DNA from 3 places in the Sphingomonas sp. Xoc002 genome. Region 2 is predicted to be linked to each of the others. Evidence: predicted binding sites of a transcription regulator. Region 2 holds the regulator's gene; each other region holds the start of a gene.

Region 1 (8,022 bases), 180 kb from region 2:
ATTGCGGCGCAGGCCAAGGCGAATGCCTTTCCCGCCGCCGGGTTGACGGATCGCAACGGTCTTTATGCCGCGATGGCCTTTTCGGACGCCGCGAAGAAGACAGGCGTGCAGCCGGTCATCGGCACGATGCTGGGCATCGCGCGTCCGGACATGCCCGACAATGTCGGCGCGGTGGTCGACTGGATCGCGCTCTATGCGCAGGACGTGACCGGTTATGACAATCTGTGCGCGCTGGTGTCGGCGGCGCATCTGGATCGCCCGATCGAACTCGCCGCGCATGTCGGCTTCGACACGCTGGAGACGTTCAGCAAGGGCCTGATCGCACTGACTGCCGGTGGCGAGGGCGGTATCGCCCGCCTGTTCGCCGAGGGGCAGCCGGATCGGGCGAAAGCCTATGCCGACCGGCTTCAGGCGATCTTCGGCGACCGGCTCTATGTCGAACTCGCCCGCCGCGACGATCCCATCGAGATGGCGGCCGAACAGGACCTGATCGACCTGGCATATGATCGCAACCTGCCCCTGGTCGCGACCAACCCCTGCTGTTTCACCGATAGCGGTTTCCGGGACGCGCATGACGCCATGCTGTGCATCGCCAATTCGACCTATGTCGAAATGGACGATCGCCCCAAAAGCTGTCCCGAGGCGTGGCTCAAGCCCGCCGAGATGATGAAGCAGCTGTTCGCCGATCTGCCCGAAGCGATCGAAAACACATTGGTCGTCGCCCAGCGTTGCGCGGTGATGGCGCCGTGGCGCAAGCCCATCCTCCCCAGCCTCGCGGGCGACCGCGAGGGCGAGGCGGCAATGCTCCGCCGCGACGCGACCGCCGGTCTGAACGCCCGGCTCGACCGCATCGCCGAACTGGAGGGCGAGGGCGAACCCGGCTGGCGCGAGGCCTATCACGAACGCCTGACGTTCGAGGTCGACATCATCATCCAGATGGGCTTTCCCGGCTACTTCCTGATCGTCGCCGACTTCATCAAATGGGCCAAGGATCACGACATTCCCGTCGGTCCGGGTCGTGGTTCGGGTGCAGGTTCGGTCGTCGCCTGGGCGCTGACCATCACCGATCTCGATCCCCTGAAGCTGGGCCTGCTGTTCGAGCGCTTCCTCAACCCGGAACGCGTGTCGATGCCCGACTTCGACATCGACTTTTGCGAAACCCGGCGTGGCGAGGTCATCCGCTACGTGCAGGAGAAATACGGCCGAGATCAGGTCGCGCAGATCATCACCTTCGGTAAGCTGAAGGCGCGCGCCGTGCTCAAGGACACCGGCCGCGTGCTCCAGATGAGCTATGGCCAGGTCGACCGCCTTGCCAAGCTGGTACCCAACCACCCGACCGACCCCTGGGACCTGAAGCGCGCGCTGAACGGCGTGCCGGAGTTGGCGAAGGAGTACGCCAACGACAACCAGGTCCGCCGCCTGCTCGACCTCGCCACCAAGCTGGAGGGCCTGCCGCGCCACAGCTCGACCCACGCCGCCGGCGTGGTGATCGGCGACCGTCCGCTGGCGCAGCTGGTGCCGCTCTATCGCGATCCGCGCTCGGACATGCCGGTCACGCAGTTCGACATGAAGTTCGTCGAGGGCGCTGGGCTGGTCAAGTTCGACTTCCTCGGCCTGAAGACCCTGTCCGTCCTGCAAAAGGCGGTGCAGCTGCTCGCCAAGCGCGGGGTCGAGGTCGATCTGGGCGCGCTCGCCTGGGACGATGAGGCGACCTATGGCCTGCTCCAGAAGGGCGACACGGTCGGCGTGTTCCAGCTGGAATCTGAGGGCATGCGGCGCACCCTGTCCGCCGTACGCCCGACCAATTTCGGCGATATCATCGCGCTCGTATCGCTCTATCGGCCGGGCCCGATGGACAATATCCCCAGCTTCGGTCGCCGCAAGCAGGGGACCGAGGAGATCATCTACCCGCATCCCCTGCTCGAACAGATACTGTCCGAGACCTATGGCATCTTCGTCTATCAGGAACAGGTGATGCAGGCCGCCCAGATCCTGGCGGGTTATTCGCTGGGCGGCGCCGATCTTCTCCGCCGCGCGATGGGCAAGAAGGTGAAGGCGGAGATGGACGCGCAGCGCGCCATCTTCGTCAAGGGATGCCAGGAGGTGAACGGCATCCCCGCGCAAAAGGCCAATGAGCTGTTCGACTTGATCGACAAGTTCGCAGGCTATGGCTTCAACAAGAGCCATGCGGCCGCCTATGCGCTGCTCGCCTATCAGACCGCATGGCTGAAGGCGCATCACCCGCATGAATTCTATGCCGCGTCGATGTGCTACGACATGGCGCTGACCGACAAGCTGGCCATCTTCGTCGATGATGCGCGGCGTCTGGGCGTGACGATGCTGCCGCCCTGCATCAACGCCAGCCAGGCCGAATTCGATGTCGAGGCGCATGAGGATGGCCTGGCCGTCCGCTACGCGCTGGGCGCGCTGAAGTCGGTGGGTGAGGGCGCGATGGAGAAGCTGGTCGTCGAGCGACAGGCGGGTGGTGCGTTCGACTCGCTCGATGCGCTGGCCAAGCGGGTCGATCCGCGATTGATGAACAAGCGCCAGCTGGAGACCCTGGCCTCGGCAGGGGCGTTCGACGGGATCGAGCCCAACCGGGCGGGTGTCCATGCGGTGGCCGAGACCGTGCTCGCCATCGCCGCGCGCACCCATGAGGGGCGGACGAGCGGGCAGGGCGGCCTGTTCGGCGAAACCGAGGTGGCGGGCGACGCGATCAAGCTGCCGACCGGCACCCGCTGGACCCTGTCGCAGCGGATGGAGCAGGAAAAGGAGGCGTTCGGCTTCTATTTCTCGGCGCATCCCGTCGATCGCCACGCGCATATCGCCAAGATGCACGGTGCGCGCACCTATACCTCGCTGACCGAGCTGATCATCCCCGATGACGGCGCGCGGATCGGCGCGACCATGGCGGCGCTGGTCGAGGATGCGCGCTGGCGGACCTCGGCACGCGGCAAGCGCTACATGATGGCGCAACTATCGGATGCGACCGGGCAGTTCCTGGCGACCTGTTTCGACGATTCGGTGGCGGCCGATCTGGAAAAGGCGGCGAAGGAGGGACATTGCGCGCTCATCACCGTCGAGCTGGATCGCCGACCGGGCGAGGAAGCGCCGCGCGTCAGCATCAAGCGCGTCCAGCTGTTCGACGGCTTGGCCAGCACCGCCAAGTTCGTGGTGGAAGTGACGGTGACCGACAAGGTGGCGTTCAAGGCGCTGCATGCGATGTTGGACCCGCTGCGCAACGGCCGGGGCGAAGTACGCGCGCGGATCGAGGGGCAGGACGGCGATACCTTGCTGACGCTCGGCCGTAATTTCCTGCTCGACGCCGAACTGGCCAGCCATATCGAGGATCTGCCCGGGGTGAAGGCGGTGGCGATGAAGTCGTCCGAGGCGCGGTTGGCCTTAGTGGGGTAGGCGCGCGCGCATCAGCCGATGCGCGGCGAACCCCGTGCCTCGTGCGAAAGCGGGTGATGGTCCTCTATCATGGCGAAGGTCTTCCAACATTTTGACGAAGGCCGGGGTCGAGCTTGACAAGCGTCGGCAGCTTGCACCGATCGCGTCGTAGCTGGACCCCGGCCTTTGCCGGGGTGGGCGGCCCGTGTGGACGATGGGAATTGGGCCTTCGCGATAGCTCTGGACCCGAGCCCAGATGATCTCAGCCGCCGACTTCGCGGCGATCCTGCTCCTCCTCGCCAGCCTCACCGTGATTGCCGTAGCCGCCGCCGGAGGTATCGGCTTCGTCCTCGTTGGGCAGGTTTTCCGGGCCGGTCTGTTCGGGATCGGTCATCATGGCATCTCTCCTTCCATCGCATAACGCCTTGGAGAGGCTGGGCGATCCTCAGAATAGCTCACCCTGCGGGCCTCTGGGCGGACGGAACAGGCTGGTATCGAGCCGGGGCCGATCCAGGTTTAACCCATGCAGCCGACAGGCACGGTGAAAGCGGACCCGAAGCAACTCCGCCCATGGCCCTTGCCCCTTCATCCGGGTGAAGAAATCGGGATCGTTGTCCCGCCCGCCCCGCAGGGACCGGATGATCGCCATGACCTTGCCCGCGCGCTCGGGATAGTGGGTGTCGAGCCAGGCGCGGAACAGCGGGGCGACCTCATGCGGCAGGCGTATGGGGATGAAGAAGGCGTGCCGGGCACCCGCCTGCGCCGCGCGGGCGACCAGATGTTCGATCTCATGATCGGTGATCGCGGGAATGACGGGCGCGATCGAGACATAGGTGGGGATACCTACCGCCGCCATCTTCGCCACGGCTGCCAGCCGTCGCTCGGGCGTCGGCGCGCGAGGCTCCACCGTCCGCGCGACCTTGGCGTCGAGCGAGGTGACCGAGACGCAGACGGTTGCCAGCCCCTTCGCTGCCATCGGGGCCAGGATATCGATGTCGCGCACCACGCGGTCGGACTTGGTCGTGATCGCCACCGGATGATCCGTCTCCGCGAGTACCTCCAGGATCGATCGGGTGATCCGCCATTCGCCCTCGATCGGCTGATAGGGGTCGGTGTTGGTGCCCAGAGCGATCGGCGCGACGCGGTAGCCGGGCTTGGCCAGCTCGGCGCGAAGCAAGGCGGCGGCATCGGGCTTGGCAAATAACCGACTTTCGAAATCCAGCCCCGGTGACAGGTCGTGATAGGCGTGCGTCGGCCGGGCAAAGCAATAGATGCAGCCATGCTCGCACCCCGCGTAAGCGTTGATCGACTGGCTGAACGGCACGTCGGGCGAGGTGTTGCGGGTCAGGATCGTCCGTGGCGTCAGGACCGTGACGCTGGTTCGCAGCGGCGGCGGCACGCCGTCGACCAGCAACTGCGCGTCGAGCCAGTCGCCGTCCATCTCGCGCTCCGGCAGGGCGAAGCGTCGGCTCGTCGCGTTATTGGTGGCTCCTCGGGACGCGATCTTCGACATGGCTGGAATAGAACATAAATGGAACAAATGAGCAAGCATAGGACACTTGCTACGCCGCAGCCATTCGATCATGATCGGAACGTATTAAGAACGGAGGGTCGAATGGCGCGTCTGGAATATCTCGAATTGCCGGTCGGCGATCGGGCGGCGGCGAAGCTTTTTTATGCAGAGGCGTTTGGCTGGACCTTCACCGACTTCGGGCCGGATTATGCCGCGACGATGAGCGGTGATACCGATGTCGGGCTCGATGCCGCATCGGACAAGGTGAAGGCCCCGCTGCCGGTCATCCGTGTCGACGATCTTGAGGCGACGCTTTCCGCCGTGGAGGCGGCGGGCGGGTCGATCGTCGTGCCGATCTTCGCTTTTCCCGGCGGGCGGCGCTTTCACTTCCGCGATGTCGACGGGCATGAATTGGCGGCGATGCAGGCGGACTGATCAGCGCTCCAGCAGGCGGGGCATCAGCTCGACGAAGTTGCAGGGACGGTGGCGGCTGTCGAGCTGGTCGCGCAAGATGCCGTTCCAGGCATCCTTGACCGCACCCGTCGAGCCGGGGAGCGCGAAGATATAGGTGCCGCGCGCCACACAGGCGCAGGCGCGGGACTGGATGGTCGAGGTGCCGATGGTCTGATAGCTCAGCCAGCGGAAGAGTTCGCCAAAGCCGGGGATCATCTTGGTCGCGACGCGTTCGACGGCTTCGGGCGTGACGTCGCGGCCGGTGACGCCGGTGCCGCCGGTGGTCAGCACGCAGTCGATGCTGGCGTCGTCGATCCAGCGGTTGAGTTGGGCGACGATCTGGTCCGCATCGTCGCGCAGGATGGTGCGATCGGCCAGTTCATGACCCGCGTCTGCAAGCAGGCCGACCAGCGTGTCGCCGGACCTGTCCTCGGCCAGCGCGCGGGTGTCGGAGACGGTCAGCACCGCGATGCGGACGGGAGTGAAGCTGCGGGTCGGGTCGATAGGCATGGCGGAGTGAACGTCTCGGCGCGGATTTTGGGGGCGGCTTGGTTGGCAGGGCGTGGCCTTCGACTTCGTTCAGCCCGAGCGAAGTCGAAGGCCAAGGGAGTCCCCGGCCTCGATCAGTTCGCCTGAGGCATCGTCGTATTCGACTGCGGGCTGACCGTCGCATTCAGTGCGAGGGTCGTCTTGGGCGTTACGCTCGCCTGTGCGACGTTCGGGCGTTGCAGGCGGATCGCCGAAGCACCCGGCAAGCCCGGGAAGCGCGGCCACAGCCCTTGCGCCAATGCCGCGCGGCTGGGCGACTTCGGCTTGCCGGTCTGGCCCTCGTACATCCAGTAATTGCGCAGGACCATGGTGACGTATCCGCGCGTCTCCCAATAGGGAATGCTCTCGATATAGAGCAGCGGATCGCCATTGTCGTGGACCAAGCTGTTCCACTCGCCGACCGGCTTCGGCCCGGCATTATAGGCCGCGATCACCTTGGGCAGCAGGCCCCCGGTCACGCCGGTCATGTCGCGCAGGCGTTCCAGATGCCGCTGGCCGATATCCATATTGGTCGACGGCTTGGTCAGCGCGCTGCGGTCGATCGACACGCCACGCTCGCGCGCGAAATCGGTCGCGGCGGCGGGCATGATCTGCATCAGGCCATAGGCACCCGCCGGGCTGACCACCTTGTTGCGGAAGCCGCTTTCCTGAAGCGTATGGGCATAGACCAGTGCCTTTTCGACGCGCCAACCGCTGTCGGGTGCCCAGTTCGGCGTCGGATAGCGTGCCTCGGCGGTGGCGGTCACGCCTGCCGGGCAGTTGTGCGCCAGCCAGACGGTGGTGGCTGGCAAGTCCAGCGACTCGGCGAGGCGGACGAGGCTGCGGAACTCCGTCGGCTGGCCGATCCGCGCCTGTTGGCGGATGACCTGATCGGCGAGGTCGGTCTCGCCGACTTCGACCAGTGCGGCGGCGACCAGGATATTGGGGCGGCGATCCAGTGCGGCCCAGTCGGTGGCGACCAGCTGTCCCTTGGGCTCGCGATCGCCGCGCATCCCCAGGGCCTGCCGCGCAAGCTGGCCGTAGAAACTCTCGCGGAACTGCGAGGCGGAGCGCAGGCGGCCCTCGATCTTGTCGGGACGGCCGCAGACCATGTCGGCGCGCGCGGCCCAATAAAGCGCGGCGGCGCGCAGATCGACATCGGTGGCGCGCGCCGCCGTACCCTCGAACGCGGTGGCGGCGGCCTGACAGTCATTCTGACGCCATGCGGACAGGGCGACAGTCCAACGACCCTGTACGGCCCAGTCGCCCGATCCTTCGGCGGCCTGCGCCGCCAGCATGCGGGCATTGGCGTCGTCGCCGCTGAGGAAATAGATCCATGCGACCTTCTGCTGCCACTCGGTCAGCGCCTCGGGCGACAGGCCTTGCGTCGATTCAAGCAGCGCGCGCGCGGAGGGGCCGTCGTCCGCCTTGACGAAGGGCTGCATCCTGACGGCCAGATCGGCGGCGATCTGGTCGCTGCGCACGCTCTTGGCGCGGGTGCGGCGGGGGGCGCCGTCCTGCCAGATCAGCGTGTGCGCTTCGGGCAGCGGCGGCAGGTCATGCGCGCCGCGCGAGCGGGCGAGGCGGGCCAGCTGCTCGGCCTGGGGCAGTTCGGGCGCTTCGTTCAGCAGGGCAACCAGCCGCTCGACCTCCACCTTGGGCGAACCCTTGGCGGTGTAGAGTTCGGCGCGCGCGATGGCGTGGAGCGGACCGGGCTTGAGCGCGTCGAGTTCCAGTTGCGCGTCGGTCCAGCGGCTGTCCCGGATCGCCGCGAAGACGCGCATATAGCCCGCCTTCTGATCGGCATCTAGCAATGCGGGGATGGCGGGTGGGGCCTTGAGCGCGGCGGGGCTGCGGACGTCGGCGTTGGGGACAGGTTCGGCGGCAAGGGCTGCGCCGCCGACGACCGTCAACAAAGCCCCGATGGTCGCGCCCTTCGCGATCGTCCGGCCCAGCTTCATGCGCGCAAATCCCCCATGACCCTTTGCAAGTCTTTCCAGCTTTCCGCCTTCGCCATCGGCTTCTCGATCAGGAAGCGCGGGTGGAACGTGGCGACGACGTTCGTTTTTCCGCTTTTATGGTCAATGACATGTGAATGTCCGCGCGCGTCGGTCAATTCGGTCCCGAGCACGGCA
Region 2 (8,022 bases):
CGAGCAGGCCGGTGGCGGCGTCGTCCAGGCTCAACGGACGGGTCGCGAAAAGGAAGCGCGCGCCATCGGCCAATTCGTTCAAATTCGCCGCGCGCGGCTTCAGCGACGGCATGGCGGCGGTCAGCAGCGCGACATCCTCGACACCCATCCGCTTGGCGGTCAGCTCTGCCAGACGCGCGTCGTCGGCTTCGCGGATATAATGGCCGTTAAGGTTTTCCAGTTTCTTCAGGTCGAAGCGCGACGGTGCCTTGCCGACGGCGGCGAGGTCGAACCACTTCACCGCCTCGTCCCGCGCGATGATCTCGGCATCACCATGGCCCCAGCCCAGGCGGAGCAGGTAATTGTCGAGTGCTTCGGGCAGGATGCCCATCTCGTCGCGATAGGCCTCGATGCCCACCGCGCCGTGCCGCTTGGAGAGCTTGGCGCCGTCCGATCCGTGGATCAACGGGATATGCGCATAGATCGGCTCGGCCCAGCCCATCGCCTTGTAGATCGGCAGCTGGCGGAAGGCGTTGTTCAGGTGATCGTCGCCACGGATGACATGGGTCACGCCCATGTCATGGTCGTCGACCACGACCGCCAGCATATAGGTCGGCGTGCCGTCCGACCGCAGGAGGACCAGATCGTCCAGCTCGGCATTCTGCACGGTAACGCTGCCCTGTACGCGGTCCTCGATCGTCACCGCCCCCTCGCGCGGCGCACGCAGGCGGACGACGAAGGGCTGGCCCTCCGGCGCGGTGGCGGGATCGGCGTCGCGCCAGGGCGAGCGGATGCGCAGCGGCTGCTTGGCGGCCTGTGCGGCTTCACGCTGCGCGGCGATTTCTTCCTGCGTCATGTAGCAGCGATAGGCATGGCCCCGCTCCATCATCTCGCGGGCGACCTCGGCATGGCGGTCGGCACGGGCGAACTGGAACACGGCCTCGCCGTCCCAGTCCAGGCCCAGCCAGCGCATGCCGTCCAGGATCGCGTCGATCGCGGGCTGGGTCGAGCGGGCGCGATCGGTATCCTCGATGCGCAGCAGGAACTTGCCGCCATTCGCCCGCGCGAACAACCAGTTGAACAGCGCGGTGCGCGCGCCGCCGATGTGAAGGAATCCGGTCGGCGACGGCGCGAAACGGGTCACGACTCCGCTCATGGTCGATCCGGTGGCGATATCATGTGTTGCGCTCAACCGCGCATACTCCCAGCATAAGATTCGATGGCCCAGTCAGCCGCCGCAGCCCCTAGCACCATGCGTCCGCGCCGCCAAATGCCGCGCCTTTGCAGGGCCGAGCAATGGGCCGAGGCCGAACGGAACCAGATCCCGTTATGGACGCCGGTGATGCTGGGGGCCGGGATTGCGGCGTGGTTCGTGCTGCCCGATCCGCGCGCCTGGGCGGCGGTGATGCTCGCCGCCGGGGGCGCCGGGCTGGGGGCGGCGACCCTGTCCGATGGCGGACGGGTGATGCGGGCGATCGGTCTGGGCGCGATGCTGGTGGTGGCGGGTGTGCTGCTGGCCTGGGCGCGTGCCGAGTCGGTCCGGGCGCCGGTTCTGGCGCGGCCGGTGATGGCGGACATGATCGCCGAGGTGGAGACGGCGGAGCCCTTGGCGGCGCGGCAGATCGTCCGGCTGATGCTGCGACCGGTTCGGGCGCGGGACGGACGCGATCGGGTTTTGCGTCTGCCGCCGCGCATCCGGATATCATTGCCGCAGGAGGATGCGCCGGTGAGATTGGGGCCGGGTGCACGGGTCCGCTTGCGGGCGCGGCTGATGCCGCCGGCGGGACCGGTCGCGCCCGGAGGCTATGACTTCGCGCGCGCGGCGTGGTTTCAGGGGATCGGTGCCACGGGGCGCGGCTTCGCGCCGGTACAGCTACTGCACCGGACCGATCAAGGTCCCGGGTTGCGCCAGCGGCTGTCGCAGCGGATCACGGGCCAGCTTCCGGGCAGCGCGGGCGGCATTGCGGCGGCGCTGGCCACGGGCGATGTCGGCGCGATCGCGCAGGACGATGCGGAGGCGATGCGGCGGGCGGGTCTGGCGCATTTGCTGTCGGTCAGCGGCCTTCACATCACGGCGGTCGTCGGGATCGTCATGGTGCTGACGATCAGGCTGCTGGCACTTTGGCCCTGGCTGGCGCTGTGGGTTCGACTGCCGTTGGTCGGTGCAGCGGCCGGAGCCGTTGCCGCCGTTGGATATACGTGGCTGACCGGAGCGGAGGTTCCGACGATACGCTCCTGTGTTGCGGCGATGCTGGTGCTGGCGGCACTGGCCATGGGCCGGGAAGCGATGACCCTGCGCCTCGTCGCGGCTGGGGCGCTGATCGTGCTCATCTTCCGGCCCGAGGCATTGGTGGGGGCCAGTTTCCAGCTCTCCTTCGCGGCAATCACCGCCATTGTCGCGCTTCATGAGCATCCGGCGGTTCGCCACTGGCTGGGGCCGCATCCCGACTGGCCCTGGGCGGCGTTGCGGCATCTGGGCGCGTTGCTGCTGACCGGCCTGGTGGTCGAGGCGGCATTGATGCCGATCGCCGTCTATCATTTCCATAAGGCGGGGCTTTACGGCGCACTGGCCAATATCGTCGCGATCCCCTGGACGACCTTCATCGCCATGCCGCTGGAGATGATGGCATTGCTGCTGGAGCCCATGGGGCTGGGCGGCCCATTCTGGTGGTTGTTGGGACAGGCCCTGGGCCTGTTGCTGAAGCTGGCGCATGCGGTGTCCGCCATGCCGGGATCGGTGGTCGCCTTGCCCGTGGCGTCGGGATGGGCGTTCGGGCTGGCCGTCGCGGGGGGATTGTGGATCGCGCTTTGGCGGACCCGGTGGCGATGGCTCGGGACGCCCATGTTGATCGCCGGTATATGGGTCATGCTTGCGGCGCCTGCACCGGACCTTATCGTCACCGGCGACGGTCGACATGCCGGGATCGGTACGGGGCATGGCATGGCGCTGCTCCGTGACCGGGCGGGGGATTATATGCGGACCACCCTGTCCGAGCTCAGCGGCACCGATGCCGAGCCGCTGGCGCTGGCCGATCAACCGGCGGCGCGTTGCGGGCGGGACATGTGCGTGACCGTTTTGGAGAAGGGCGGGCGGCGGTGGCGGATCGCGGCGACGCGCAGCGGTTATCCGGTGCCATGGACGCCGTTGGTGGCGCTCTGCGGTCGGGTGGACATCATGATCGCCGACCGTCGGCTGCCCGATGCTTGTCATCCCCGCTGGTTAAAACTGGACAGCGCTGTTTTGAAGCGGACCGGCGGCGTCTCCATCCGGCTCGATCCACCCATGGTGCAGACGGTGCGCCAACCCGGCGATCGCCATCCGTGGTCGGTGACGGGGCAGAGGGGAGGGCGATAGGCCCCCTATCGACCAAGGGCGGTGTATTCGACAGCCCCAAATCGAGACTGCGAGCAAAGCCATCCAAAGCCGGATCAGGACCTTCTAAGATGGCTTTGCTCCGCCCTCACTCGTAGCGGCGCAGGATGCCCGACAGCTTGCCCTGTACCCGCACCTGCGCGGGCGCATAACGCTGTGGATCATAGGCGCGGTTGGCGGGGTCGAGGCGGACCATCGAACCCTCACGCCGGAAATATTTCAGCGTCGCCTCGCTATCGTCGATCAGCGCGACCACAATCTGTCCGTCGCGCGCCACATCGGTACGGCGGATCAGCGCATAGTCGCCGTCGAGGATACCTGCCTCGACCATCGAATCGCCCGATACTTCCAACGCATAATGTTCGCCCGAGCCGAGCAATGCGGCTGGCACGGCCAGCGTCGAACTGCCCTCGAACGCCTCGATCGGCAAACCGGCGGCGATCCGGCCATGGAGCGGGATTTCGACCACGTCATTGGCAGGCTCGACCGCCGGACGTCGGGCGGGCGCACGGACGTTGCCGGATGCGGGTTCGGCCACCACGGCCTTTTCCGGCCGGTCGGGCATCCGCAACACTTCCAGCGCGCGGGCGCGATTGGGCAGGCGACGGATGAAGTGGCGTTCCTCCAGCGCGGAGATCAGGCGGTGGACGCCCGACTTGGACTTGAGGTCCAACGCCTCCTTCATCTCCTCGAAGGACGGCGAGACGCCGGTTTCCTTCAAACGGTCGTTGATGAAGCAGACAAGCTCATGCTGCTTTGCGGTGAGCATCGCGATCCTCCGTCCAGAACAGACGTGGAACTTATATGGAACGTTTTGGCTTGCGTCAAGCGAGCATCAGGATTTCCGCCGAGTCGCCCATGGCGGCGGCGGGGGCATGCGGCGGGCGGACGATCAGGCACGTCGATCGCGCCAGGGTCAGCAGCATCGAACTATCTTGGATGGCCGCCGCATGGACCCGCCCGTCGATCATCGCGGCACGCAGATAGTCGATGCGCGGGCCGTTGGCGGGCAGATCCTCGCCCAGCACGGCGGGGATGGGCTTGGGCAGAGGATCGGCAGCGCCCGCCAGATGTGCGATCAGCGGCCGCACGAACAGCGTTGCGGTGACGAAGGCCGAAACGGGATTGCCGGGCAGGCTGAGCACCACCGTCTCGCCGAGCCGTCCCGCCATCATCGGCTTGCCGGGGCGAAGCGCGATACGCCAGAAATCGACGCTCCCCCCCGCCGCCTTGAGCGCGGGCTGGACCAGATCATGATCGCCGACCGAGGCGCCGCCGGTCGTGACCAGCAGATCGGCCTCGACCGACGCAAAGGCGTCGCGGAGCTTGCCGAGATCATCGGGCAGGATGCCAAGATCGATGATCTCGACCGGCAGATCGGCCAGCATCGCCGCCAGCATGACGCCGTTCGATTCGGGCAGGGCGACGGGATCGGTGCTACCGGGCGGGACCAGTTCGTCGCCGGTCGCGGCGATCGCGATACGAACGGCCGGTCGGACGGGCAGGACGGCGTGACCGCCGGTCGCCGCCACCGCGATGCGCGCGGGGGTCAGCCTTTGCCCGGCAGCGATCAGCGTTGCACCTTCGGAAAAGTCCAGCCCGCGCCGCCGGACATTGCGGCCCCGATGGGCGGGGCCTTCGCCTGCCAGCGTCAGGACCGCGCCGTCGCGCGCCGCTTCCTCCTGGATCAGGACGGTGTCGGTCCCTTCCGGAAGCACCGCACCGGTAAAGATGCGCGTCGCCTGTCCTCGCTCGACCGAACCGGTAAAGGGTCGCCCCGCCGCGCTTTCGCCGATGACGGTCCATGGCCCCGGCATATCCTGAAAGCGGATCGCATAGCCGTCCATTGCCGACAGGTCGTACGCGGGCTGGGTCCGCCGTGCGGTGACGTCACGCGCGACCCAGCGTCCGGCAGCTTGGCGCAACGGCAGTTCGACGATGGAGCGTTCGCTGGCCAGGGCGAGCAATCGGGCCTGGGCTTCGGGGACGGGGAGAAGAATGACGGTCGCTCCTTTTGGCCCAAGGACGCTTTTCCGCAGCGTCCGTTCCCCGCGATCGGAGGCGTCAGGCGTGCCAGTCGCCCGACTTGCCGCCGGTCTTGGCGATCAGGCGAATATCGCCGATCGTCATGCGCTTATCGAGGGCCTTTGCCATATCGTACACGGTCAACAGCGTCACCGACACGGCGGTCAGGGCCTCCATCTCGACACCGGTCTGGCCCGCCATGGCGGCAGTGGCGGTGGCGGTCACGCCGTCCTCGTCCAGCGTCAGATCGATCTCCACCTTGCTCAGTGGCAGGGAATGACAGAGCGGAATGAGGTCGCTGGTCTTCTTGGCGGCCATGATGCCCGCAACCCGCGCGACCGCCAGCACATCGCCCTTCTGGACGCTGCCCGCGTGGATCGCGGCGGCGGCGTCTCGCGTCATGGTGATGCGACCTTGCGCCACCGCCTGTCGTGCCGTGACGGCCTTGGCCCCGACATCGACCATGCGCGCCGAGCCTTCTTCGTCGAGATGGGTGAGGCCGGTCATCCGATCAGCGCGCGGGTCGCCGCCTCGACGTCATGCTGGCGCATCAGCGCTTCGCCGACCAGGAAGCAATGAATGCCGTGCGCAGCCATCGCGTCCAGATCCTCGCGGCTGGTCAGCCCGCTTTCGGCGACGAAAGTGCTGCCCGCAGGGGCATGCGCGACCAGTTCATAGGTCCGCTGAAAATCGACGGTGAAGTCCCGGAGATCACGGTTGTTCACCCCGATCAGCCGCGACTTCAACCGCGCGGCGCGCTCCATCTCGGCGGCGTCGTGCACCTCGACCAGCGCGTCCATGCCGCACTCGATCGCAGCGGCCTCGATCTCCTGCATCTGGGTGTCGTCCAGGGCTGCGACGATGATCAGGATCGCGTCGGCCCCCAGTGCGCGCGATTCGTGCACCTGCCAAGGGTCGACCATGAAGTCCTTGCGCAGCACCGGGAGCGATACTGCCGCGCGCGCCTGTTCCAAGAACACGTCCGCCCCCTGGAACCACCGCTCGTCGGTCAGCACCGACAGGCAGGCCGCGCCGCCCGCTTCATAGGCGCGGGCATGGGCGGGAGGATCGAAATCGGCGCGGATCAGGCCCTTGGAGGGGCTGGCCTTCTTGACTTCGGCGATCAGCGCATGGCCGGTCTTGGCATCGAGCGCGGCACGGAACCCGCGCGGTGCGGAGACGGTGGCGATTTTGGCGTCCAGATCGGCATGCGACATGGTCGCCTTGCGCGCGGCGACATCGGCGCGCTTGGTTTCCAGGATGCGGTCGAGCATCGTCATCGGTAAGCAATCCATCGATCGAGAAGCGCCGCGGCCGCGCCGGTGTCGATGGCGCGGGCGGCGGCGACCGCGCCTTGCGCCAGGTCGGTGCTATGCCCGGCGACCAGCAGCGCGGCGGCGGCATTGAGGAGAACCGCGTCGCGATACGCGCCCGGCTCCCCGGCGAGAAGACGGCGAAGCGCCTCGGCATTGTGCCGCGCGTCGCCGCCACGAATGGCGGTAATGGGATGGCGGGGGAGGCCCGCATCCTCCGGAGTAATGGTTGCGGGGGCGGTGATGTCGCCGACCGAGACCGCGATGCTGGGACCCGCACCGGACAGTTCGTCCAGCCCTTCCTCGCCCGACACGACCAGCGCCGCCTCGGCGCCCAGCTGCTCCAGCGCCTCGGCATAGACGGTCGCATAGTCGGGACGCGCGATGCCGATCAGCTGCCGCCCGACATGCGCGGGATTGGCGAGCGGACCCATCAGGTTGAAGATCGTCCGCCGCCCGATCCTGCGCCGGATCGGGGTAATCCGCGCCATCGCGGGATGGTGGTTGGCGGCGAACAGGAAGGCGATACCGATATCGTTGAGGCTCGACTGCGCCACCGCCCCCGCGCGCTCCATGTCGAGGCCCAGCACTTCCAGCGTGTCCGCCGCGCCCGCCTTGGACGAAGCGGCGCGGTTGCCGTGCTTAGCGACCGGCACGCCCAGTGCGGCGACGACCAGCGAGACGGCGGTCGAGACGTTCAGGGTATGATGCCCGTCGCCTCCGGTGCCGCACACGTCGATCGTGCCCTTGGGTGCTTCGATAGGGATGACGCGCTGACGCATGGCGCGCGCGGCCTCGGCGATCTCGATCGAGGTTTCGCCCCGCTCCGTCAGGCCGACCAGGAAGGCCGCAATCGCCTCATCCTCGGCCCGGCCGTCCAATATGTCGGCAAAGGCGGCGGCCGCCGTCTCTCGCGACAAAGGACTGACGGTATCGGGGAGCAGCGCGACGGTCGTCACGCGGCACTCTCCACCGGCGGGCGCAGCCGCTCGGGCAGTTCGTGCGCCACGCCCGCTTCGCGCAGGAAGTTGGCGAGCATCGCATGACCATATTCGGTGGCGATGCTTTCGGGGTGGAACTGGACGCCGTGAATGGGCAGCGTGGCGTGGCGAAAGCCCATCACGGTGCCATCCTCGGCGCGCGCATTGACGACCAGGCTGTCGGGCACGTCGTTGACGATCAGCGAATGATAGCGCGTCGCGGTGAAGGGCGAGGGCAGCCCCCGGAACAGTCCGGTGCCGTCATGCAGCACCGGCGAGGTCTTGCCATGCATCAGGCCGCCACGCTCGACCAAGCCACCGAAATGCTGGCCGATCGCCTGATGGCCCAGGC
Region 3 (8,022 bases), 1.9 Mb from region 2:
GCTCGATCACCACCACCGTATTGCCCTGCTCGACCAGCGCGTGGAGCACTTCGAGCAGCTTGCGCACATCCTCGAAATGCAACCCGGTCGTCGGCTCGTCGAGGATGTAGAGCGTGTTGCCCGTCGCGCGGCGCGACAATTCCTTGGCCAGCTTCACCCGCTGCGCCTCGCCGCCCGACAGGGTCGTCGCCTGCTGGCCGACCTTGACGTAACCCAGCCCCACCTCGACCAGCATCGCCATCTTGTCGCGGATCGGCGGCACCGCCTGGAAGAACTCGGCGGCGTCCTCGACCGTCATGTCGAGCACATCGGCGATCGAGTGGCCCTTGAACTTCACCTCCAGCGTCTCGCGATTGTAGCGCGCCCCGTGGCACACGTCGCAGGTGACATAGACGTCGGGCAGGAAGTGCATCTCGATCTTGAGCACGCCGTCGCCCTGGCACGCCTCGCACCGCCCGCCCTTGACGTTGAAGCTGAACCGGCCGGGCTTGTAGCCGCGTGCCTGCGCCTCCGGCAGTCCGGCGAACCAGTCGCGGATCTGGGTGAAGGCACCGGTATAGGTCGCCGGGTTCGAACGCGGCGTGCGACCGATCGGCGACTGGTCGATGTCGATCACCTTGTCGAGATGGTCGAGCCCGGTGATCTTCTCATGCTTGCCCGCCAGGATGCGCGCACCGTTCAGCGACCGCGCGGCGGCGGCATAGAGCGTGTCGATGGTGAAGCTCGACTTGCCCGACCCCGACACGCCGGTGATGCAGGTGAAGGTGCCCAGCGGAATGCTTGCGGTCACGCCTTGCAGATTGTTGGCGGTCGCCTTGTGCACCGTCAACTTCTTGCCCGAACCCTTGCGGCGCTTGGCCGGGACCGCGACCTCGCGCGTGCCGTTCAGATAGTCGGCGGTGACGCTGGTCTTGGACTTGAGCAGTTGCTTCAGCGTCCCATGCGCGACGATCTGGCCGCCATGCACGCCCGCGCCCGGCCCCATGTCGATGACATAGTCGGCGGTGCGGATCGCATCCTCGTCATGCTCGACGACCAACACGGTGTTGCCCAGGTCGCGCAACCGGCGCAGCGTGGCGAGCAGCATGTCGTTGTCGCGCTGGTGAAGCCCGATCGACGGCTCGTCGAGCACGTACAACACACCCGACAGCCCCGAGCCGATCTGCGACGCCAGCCGGATGCGCTGGCTCTCACCGCCGGACAGCGTGCCGCTGGTCCGATCGAGATTCAGATAGTCGAGGCCGACATTGTTGAGGAAGCCCAGCCGCTCGACGATCTCCTTGAGGATCGGCTGGGCGATGGCGCGTTGCTGGTCGGTCAGATGTTCGGGCAGGCCGGTGAAGAAAGCCAGCGCATCGACCACCGACAGATGGGTGGCGTAGCTGATGTCCTGCATCGCGATCTTCACCGCCAGCGCCTCGGGCTTCAACCGCGCGCCGTGGCAGACTTCGCAGGGCTGCGACGATTGGTAATTGGCCAGTTCCTCGCGCATCCAGGCGCTCTCGGTCTGGAGCATCCGGCGGTTGAGATTGCCGATCACGCCCTCGAACGGCTTCTTCACGTCGTACGACTTCTTGCCGTCGACAAAGGTCAGCGTGACCGCCTTGCCCTTGGTGCCATGCAGGATCGCCTCGCGGACCTTGTCCTCCAGATCCTTCCACGGCGTCTCCAGCGAGAAACCGAACTCGCGCGCCAGGCTGCCGAGCACCTGCATATAATAGGGGCTGGGCGGGTTGGACTTGGCCCAGGGCACGACCGCGCCCTTCTTGATCGACAGCTCGTGATTGGGGACGACCAGGTCCTCGTCGAAGATCAGCTTCTCGCCCAGACCGTCGCAGGCCGGGCACGCGCCCTGCGGCGCGTTGAACGAGAACAGGCGCGGCTCGATCTCGGAAATGGTGAAGCCGCTGATCGGGCAGGCGAACTTTTCCGAAAACACGATGCGGCCATCGGGCGCGTTGTTGCCCAGCACGGCGGATTTGGGCGTCGCGGGCTCGACCGGATCGGCGGGGTCGACATAGGCCAGGCCGTCCGCCAGCTTCAGCGCGGTCTCGAAACTGTCGGCCAGGCGCGTGGCAATGTCCTCGCGTACGACCAGACGGTCGACGACCACCTCGATGTCGTGCTTGAACTTCTTGTCGAGCGCAGGGGCCTCATCGATTTCGTAGAGCTGGCCGTCGATGCGGACGCGGGTGAAGCCCGCCTTCTGCCACTCGGCCATTTCCTTGCGATACTCGCCCTTGCGACCGCGCACGACCGGGGCGAGCAGATAGAGGCGCGTCCCCTCGGGCAGGGTCATCACCCGGTCGACCATCTGGCTGACCGTCTGCGCCGCGATCGGCTCGCCGGTCGCCGGGCTATAGGGGATGCCGACGCGCGCCCAGAGCAGACGCATATAGTCGTAGATTTCGGTGACCGTCGCCACGGTCGAACGCGGATTGCGGCTGGTCGTCTTCTGCTCGATCGAGATGGCGGGCGACAGCCCCTCGATATGGTCGACGTCCGGCTTCTGCATCATCTCCAGAAACTGGCGCGCATAGGCCGACAGCGACTCGACGTAACGCCTCTGCCCCTCGGCATAGATGGTGTCGAACGCCAGCGAAGACTTGCCCGACCCCGACAGGCCGGTGATCACCGTCAGCGTGTCACGGGGAATGTCGATATCGACATCCTTGAGATTATGCTCGCGCGCGCCGCGGACGGAAATCTTGGTCAGCATGAGGCAGGTTCTACTTCTGTTCCGGGAGGAAGGCCAGAGGCGAGATAGGAAGTGGGGACGGCCGTTTCGAGAGGGGCGGGCTTGCGGGAACGCGGAAGTCCGGCGCATGATCCCTATCGATCGCCGTTCGAGGGGGAGTAGTTTCCAACGTGTCCAAGACCTTGCACCTGACCGCCCTGTTGCTGCTGGCCGCCAGCGCCGCCTCGCCCGCCTTCGCGCAAAAGGCCGAGAAGACCGAGACCAAGACGACCACCGAAACGAAGGACGACGACAGCAAGCGTCCGCCCCTGCCCGCCGACAAGACGATCAACCAATCGGCACGGATCGGCGGCCGGATCGTCAACTACAAGGCGACCATCGGCAAGATCGCGGTGCGCGACGACAAGGGCAAGGAGATCGGGCAGGTCGTCTATACCGCCTATACCGTGCCCGGCGGCGATGTGCGGCGGCCGGTGACCTTTGCATTCAACGGCGGGCCGGGCGCGGCCTCGGTCTATCTGAACCTGGGCGCAGTGGGCCCCAAGCGCGTGCCGTTCGGCGCGCAGGGCGATGCGCCCTCCGACGCGCCGGTGACGACCGACAATCCCAATAGCTGGCTGGACTTCACCGACCTGGTCTTCATCGATCCGATCGGCACCGGCTTCAGCCGCAGCCTGGTCGACGAGGCGGAGACCAAAAAGGCCTTCTTCGCCAACGACCCGGACATCAAATATCTGTCCAAGGTCGTCTATGACTGGCTGGTCAAGGAAGGCCGGTTGCGCTCGCCGAAGTACGTCATGGGCGAAAGCTATGGCGGCTATCGCGCCCCGCGCATCGCCTATGAACTTCAGTCGCAGATCGGCGTCGGGGTGAACGGGCTGATCATGGTGTCGCCCTATCTCGACCCCGCCTCGGGCGACGATGCCACCGCGCTGTCGCCCTTACCGTGGATGATCGACCTGCCCTCGATGGCCGCCGCCCAGTTGGAGCGGCAGGGCAAGCTGACGCCCGAAGCGATGGCCGGGGTCGAGGCCTATGCGCGCGGTGACTACCTGCGCGACCTGATGCGCGGGCGGTCGGATACGCAGGCCGTCGACCGGATGGTGACCCGCGTCACCGAGCTGACCGGGCTGGACCCGGCCCTGGTCCGCAAGCTGGGCGGGCGGATCGATACGCGGACGTACCTGCGCGAAATTCACCGCAACGATTCGACGATCGGCAGCATCTACGATTCGAACGTCACCGCCTTCGATCCCTTCCCCTGGTCGTCGCAGCAACGGTCCAACGACCCGCTGCTCGATTCGCTGATCGCGCCGACGACCAGCGCGATGGTCGATTTCGTGACGCGCGAAGTGGGCTGGAAGACCGACGCCCGCTATCATGCACTGTCCTATGAGGTGAACAGCGCCTGGGATCGCGGCAAGCCCGAGGATGCTCCCGTCACCGACCTGCGCAAGGCGATCGCCAACGATCCCAAGATGAAGGTGATGATCGTGCACGGTTGGGACGACCTGTCCTGCCCGTACTTCGCGTCGCGGCTGATCGTCGACCAGATGCCGAGTTATGGCGTGGCGCAGCGGGTGAAGCTGAACGTCTATCCGGGCGGACACATGTTCTACAGCCGCACCGACAGCGGCGCGGCGTTCCGGCGCGATGCAATGGCGATGTACGGGGGGTGATGGGATAGGCCTGACCTCTGTTCGCACGGGACGAAGTGTCGAGGGCGACGCCCCGTCTGGCGCCTCATGCCAACCCGCGCTAACACGCCAACCGTATACGAAACGGAGCGAGTGACATGGCAGGAATGATCGGCGGATCGACGGCAGAACGCGAACTGGCGAGCCTGTCGCCCTGGGCGAACCCCGCGCCGGTCATCACCGCACAGGAACGGGCGCAGCGGCTGACCCGCGCGCGCGAACTGATGGGCCAGATGGGCGCCGACGCACTGCTGATCGGTGCGGGGGCCAGCTTGCGCTATTTCACCGGCGTCGCCTGGGGCGCGACCGAGCGACTGGTGGCGATGCTGCTGCCGATATCAGGCGAGCCGATCTTCATCTGCCCCGGCTTCGAACTGGGCTCGTTCGAGGCCGGCCTGTCCATCCCCGCCACCGACATCCGCCTGTGGGAAGAGGATGAAAGCCCCTCCACGCTGGTCGCCGACGCGCTGAAGGCGGCGGGAGCCCAGACCTTGGCGATCGACCCCGCCATGGCCTTCCTGTTCGTCGAGCGGATCCGCGCCGCCGCGCCGGGCGTCGCCTTGGTCGATGGCGGGCCGGTCGTCGACGGTTGCCGCATGATCAAGTCGCCTGCCGAGATCGCGCTGATGCAACAGGCGATGGACATCACGCTGGAGGTGCATCGTCGCGCCGCACGCATCCTGCACGAAGGCATCCGCGCGTCGGAGGTCATCCGTTTCATCGACCAGGCGCACCGCGCGCTAGGTGCGTCGACCGGCAATTATTTTTGCGCGGTGCAATTCGGGCGCTCGACGGCCTTCCCGCATGGCCTGCCGCAGGACGATGTGCTGCGCGACGGTGACGTGGTGCTGGTCGACACCGGCACGCTGATCGACGGCTATCACAGCGACATCACCCGGACCTATGCGTTCGGCGAGGTCGGTGACGAGGTTCGCCGCATCTGGGACATCGAAAAGGAAGCGCAAGCCGCCGCCTTCGCCGCCGTCCGGCCCGGCGAGCCGTGCGAGGCGGTCGACTTTGCCGCGCGCGCCGTGCTGGAGCGGTCGGGCCTCGGCCCCGACTATCGCCTGCCCGGCCTGCCGCATCGCACCGGTCACGGTATCGGCCTGTCGATCCACGAACCCGCCTATCTGGTGCGCGGCGACAAGACCCCGCTGACGCCGGGCATGTGCTTCTCCAACGAGCCGATGATCGTCGTGCCCGACCGCTTCGGCGTGCGGCTGGAGGATCATTTCCACGTCACCGAGACAGGCGCCGCCTGGTTCACCCAGCCCCAGCCCGCGATCGACGATCTGGGCTGAAGGATCGCCCTTGATCCTATTCCTCCCCTTGCAGGGGAGGTGGCAGGCCGAAGGCCTGACGGAGGGGTGTCACCTTTTGCGAGGGTGGGATGCCCCTCAAACCGGGACACCCCTCCACCATGCTTCGCACGGTCCCCCTCCCCTTGCAGGGGAGGAATGCAGTCGATCCAGTCCTTCGCGGCTTCGCGTGAACGACGGCCTTATACTACCGTGAACCCTGCCCAGAACGGGTCCTCGCGGTCGATCCAGATCGTGTTGTAGCCGGTCGACACCGCCGAGCCCTGGATCGACGGCACGATCGCCGTCTGCCCGCCGAGTTCGGTCGCTTCCTCGACCCGACCGATGAAACGGCTGCGGATATAGCTTTCATGCACGAAGCGGTCGCCGACCTTGAGCCGCCCCTTCGCCGCCAGATGGGCCAGCCGCGCCGAGGTGCCGGTGCCGCAAGGGCTCCGGTCGATCGCCCGCTCGCCATAGAACACCGCGTTGCGGCCATCGGCATCCTCGGCCGAGGGCTTGTCGGCCCACAGCACATGGCTGACCCCCCGGATCGAGGGTTCGAGGGGGTGCACCGGCTCGAACTTCTCGCGCACCAGTTCGCGGATCGTGCGGCTGAGTTCGACCAGCTTCGACGCGCCCAGATCGTCCAGCCCGGTATAGGCCCCCTGCGGCTCGATGATCGCATAATAGTTGCCGCCATAGGCGACATCCAGCGTCAACGGACCGAAGCCCGGCACGTCGATTGCGATCCCCTCGGCCGCCAGATAGGCGGGGACGTTGCGGATACGAACGGCGGTGACCTTCGCGCCGGCCTTCTCATATTCGATATGGATGGTGCCTGCGGGCACCTCGACCTTCAGCTTGCCCGGCTCGCGCGGGGTGATCAGGCCGTTTTCCAGACCGAAGGTGATCATGCCGATCGTGCCATGCCCGCACATGGGCAGGCAGCCGCTCGTCTCGATGAACAGGATCGCGGCGTCGCTGTCCGGCTCGCACGGCGAATAGAGGAAGCCGCCCGACATCATGTCATGCCCGCGCGGCTCGAAACACAGGCCGGTGCGGATCCAGTCGAACCGCTCCAGAAAATCCAGCCGCCGCTCGGCCATGCTGGACCCGCGCAGGAGCGGCGCGCCGCCCGCCACCAGCCGGACGGGATTGCCCGCCGTATGGCCGTCGATGCAGAAGAAGGTATGGCGGATCGTGGGTGACGTCATCGGGATTCCCTTGCTGTAAAATCCGTATACGATATGACCAGGGTCATGCCCAAGCCGGAAAATCACGCGCAACCATCGGCCAACCCATCGGACCGCCGCAGCGCCATCGTCGTGGGTGGCGGCGTCATCGGCACCACCACCGCACTCGCACTGCAACGCACCGGCTGGACGGTGACGATGATCGAGGCGGAGGACACTCCGCGCGCCGCGTCCTGGGGCAATGCGGGCCATATCGCGACCGAACAGGCCGAGCCGATCGCCTCGCCCGCGATGGTGCGCGGTTTCGCCAAACGGCTGTTCTTCCGCGGCGGCGCACTCGCCCTGCCGCCGCGCGAGATCGCGACATGGCTGCCCTTTTCGCTCCGCCTGCTGAAAGCGGCGCGCCCCGCCCGGTACGAACGTTCGCATCAGGCGCTGGCCGCGCTGCTTGCCCAGGCGATGCCCGCATGGCAGCGGCACGTCGCCGCGCTGGGCGAGCCCAATCTGCTCCGCCCAGACGGTCATGTCGTGCTGTGGGAAACGCCGGAGAGCGCCGCGCGCGGCCTGGCCAACTGGCAGGCGGCGGACACCGGCACCGCGCGCTTCCGCCCGCTGACCGAGGCCGAATTGCAGGACTGGCGCGCCCGGGTTCGCGTGCCCATCGCTGGCGGTATCCGTTTCGAGGGCAGCGGCCAGATCGCCGACCCGACCCGGCTGGCCGAAACGACGACAGCGCGCTTCCTGGCGGACGGCGGCACCCGCCTCATCGCGCGCGTCGAGGCGATCAGCGACGGCGAGGTCCGCCTGACCGACCATCGCCGCCTGACCGCCGACCAGATCGTCGTGACGGCGGGCGTGGCGAGCGCCGCGCTGCTCCGCCCCTTCGGCCTGAAGGCCCCGATCATCGCTGAGCGCGGCTATCACCTCCAGACCGGCCCCGACGTCGACTGGCCCGCCGACCTGCCGCCGGTGGTGTTCGAGGACCGCTCGATGATCGTCACCCGCTTCGCAGGGGGCCTGCGCGCCGCCAGCATCGTCGAGTTCGCCCGCGCCGAGGCCAAGCCCGATCCCGCCAAGTGGAACCGCCTGCGTCACCATATCGCCGCGCTGGGCCTGCCGATCGGCGAGGACGC

What was found. Region 2 encodes LexA, which represses DNA repair genes until DNA is damaged. Its sites were predicted from a motif close to GTTCCNCNCTTGTTCT; they were not measured.
Region 1: ACQR50_RS09885 (PA0069 family radical SAM protein) is a predicted target of LexA. The motif match lies at 4,916-4,931, and genes of this name have one in related genera.
Region 3: uvrA (excinuclease ABC subunit UvrA) is a predicted target of LexA. The motif match lies at 2,727-2,742, and genes of this name have one in related genera.

The regions. Positions count from the first base shown of each region.
Region 1 covers NZ_CP191175.1:2,220,529-2,228,550, reverse strand. Annotated here, with positions in the region: gene dnaE (DNA polymerase III subunit alpha) at 1-3,414, shown strand, start outside; gene ACQR50_RS09890 (hypothetical protein) at 3,656-3,790, opposite strand; gene ACQR50_RS09885 (PA0069 family radical SAM protein) at 3,839-4,906, opposite strand; gene ACQR50_RS09880 (VOC family protein) at 5,009-5,341, shown strand; gene moaB (molybdenum cofactor biosynthesis protein B) at 5,342-5,869, opposite strand; gene ACQR50_RS09870 (lytic transglycosylase domain-containing protein) at 5,983-7,848, opposite strand; gene ACQR50_RS09865 (uracil-DNA glycosylase) at 7,845-8,022, opposite strand, start outside.
Region 2 covers NZ_CP191175.1:2,396,410-2,404,431, reverse strand. Annotated here, with positions in the region: gene gltX (glutamate--tRNA ligase) at 1-1,135, opposite strand, end outside; gene ACQR50_RS10860 (ComEC/Rec2 family competence protein) at 1,232-3,334, shown strand; gene lexA (transcriptional repressor LexA) at 3,441-4,121, opposite strand; gene ACQR50_RS10850 (molybdopterin molybdotransferase MoeA) at 4,177-5,319, opposite strand; gene moaC (cyclic pyranopterin monophosphate synthase MoaC) at 5,417-5,884, opposite strand; gene trpC (indole-3-glycerol phosphate synthase TrpC) at 5,881-6,657, opposite strand; gene trpD (anthranilate phosphoribosyltransferase) at 6,654-7,649, opposite strand; gene ACQR50_RS10830 (anthranilate synthase component II) at 7,646-8,022, opposite strand, start outside.
Region 3 covers NZ_CP191175.1:533,878-541,899, reverse strand. Annotated here, with positions in the region: gene uvrA (excinuclease ABC subunit UvrA) at 1-2,719, opposite strand, end outside; gene ACQR50_RS02595 (S10 family peptidase) at 2,869-4,377, shown strand; gene ACQR50_RS02590 (M24 family metallopeptidase) at 4,494-5,696, shown strand; gene ACQR50_RS02585 (4-hydroxyproline epimerase) at 5,897-6,910, opposite strand; gene ACQR50_RS02580 (NAD(P)/FAD-dependent oxidoreductase) at 6,956-8,022, shown strand, end outside.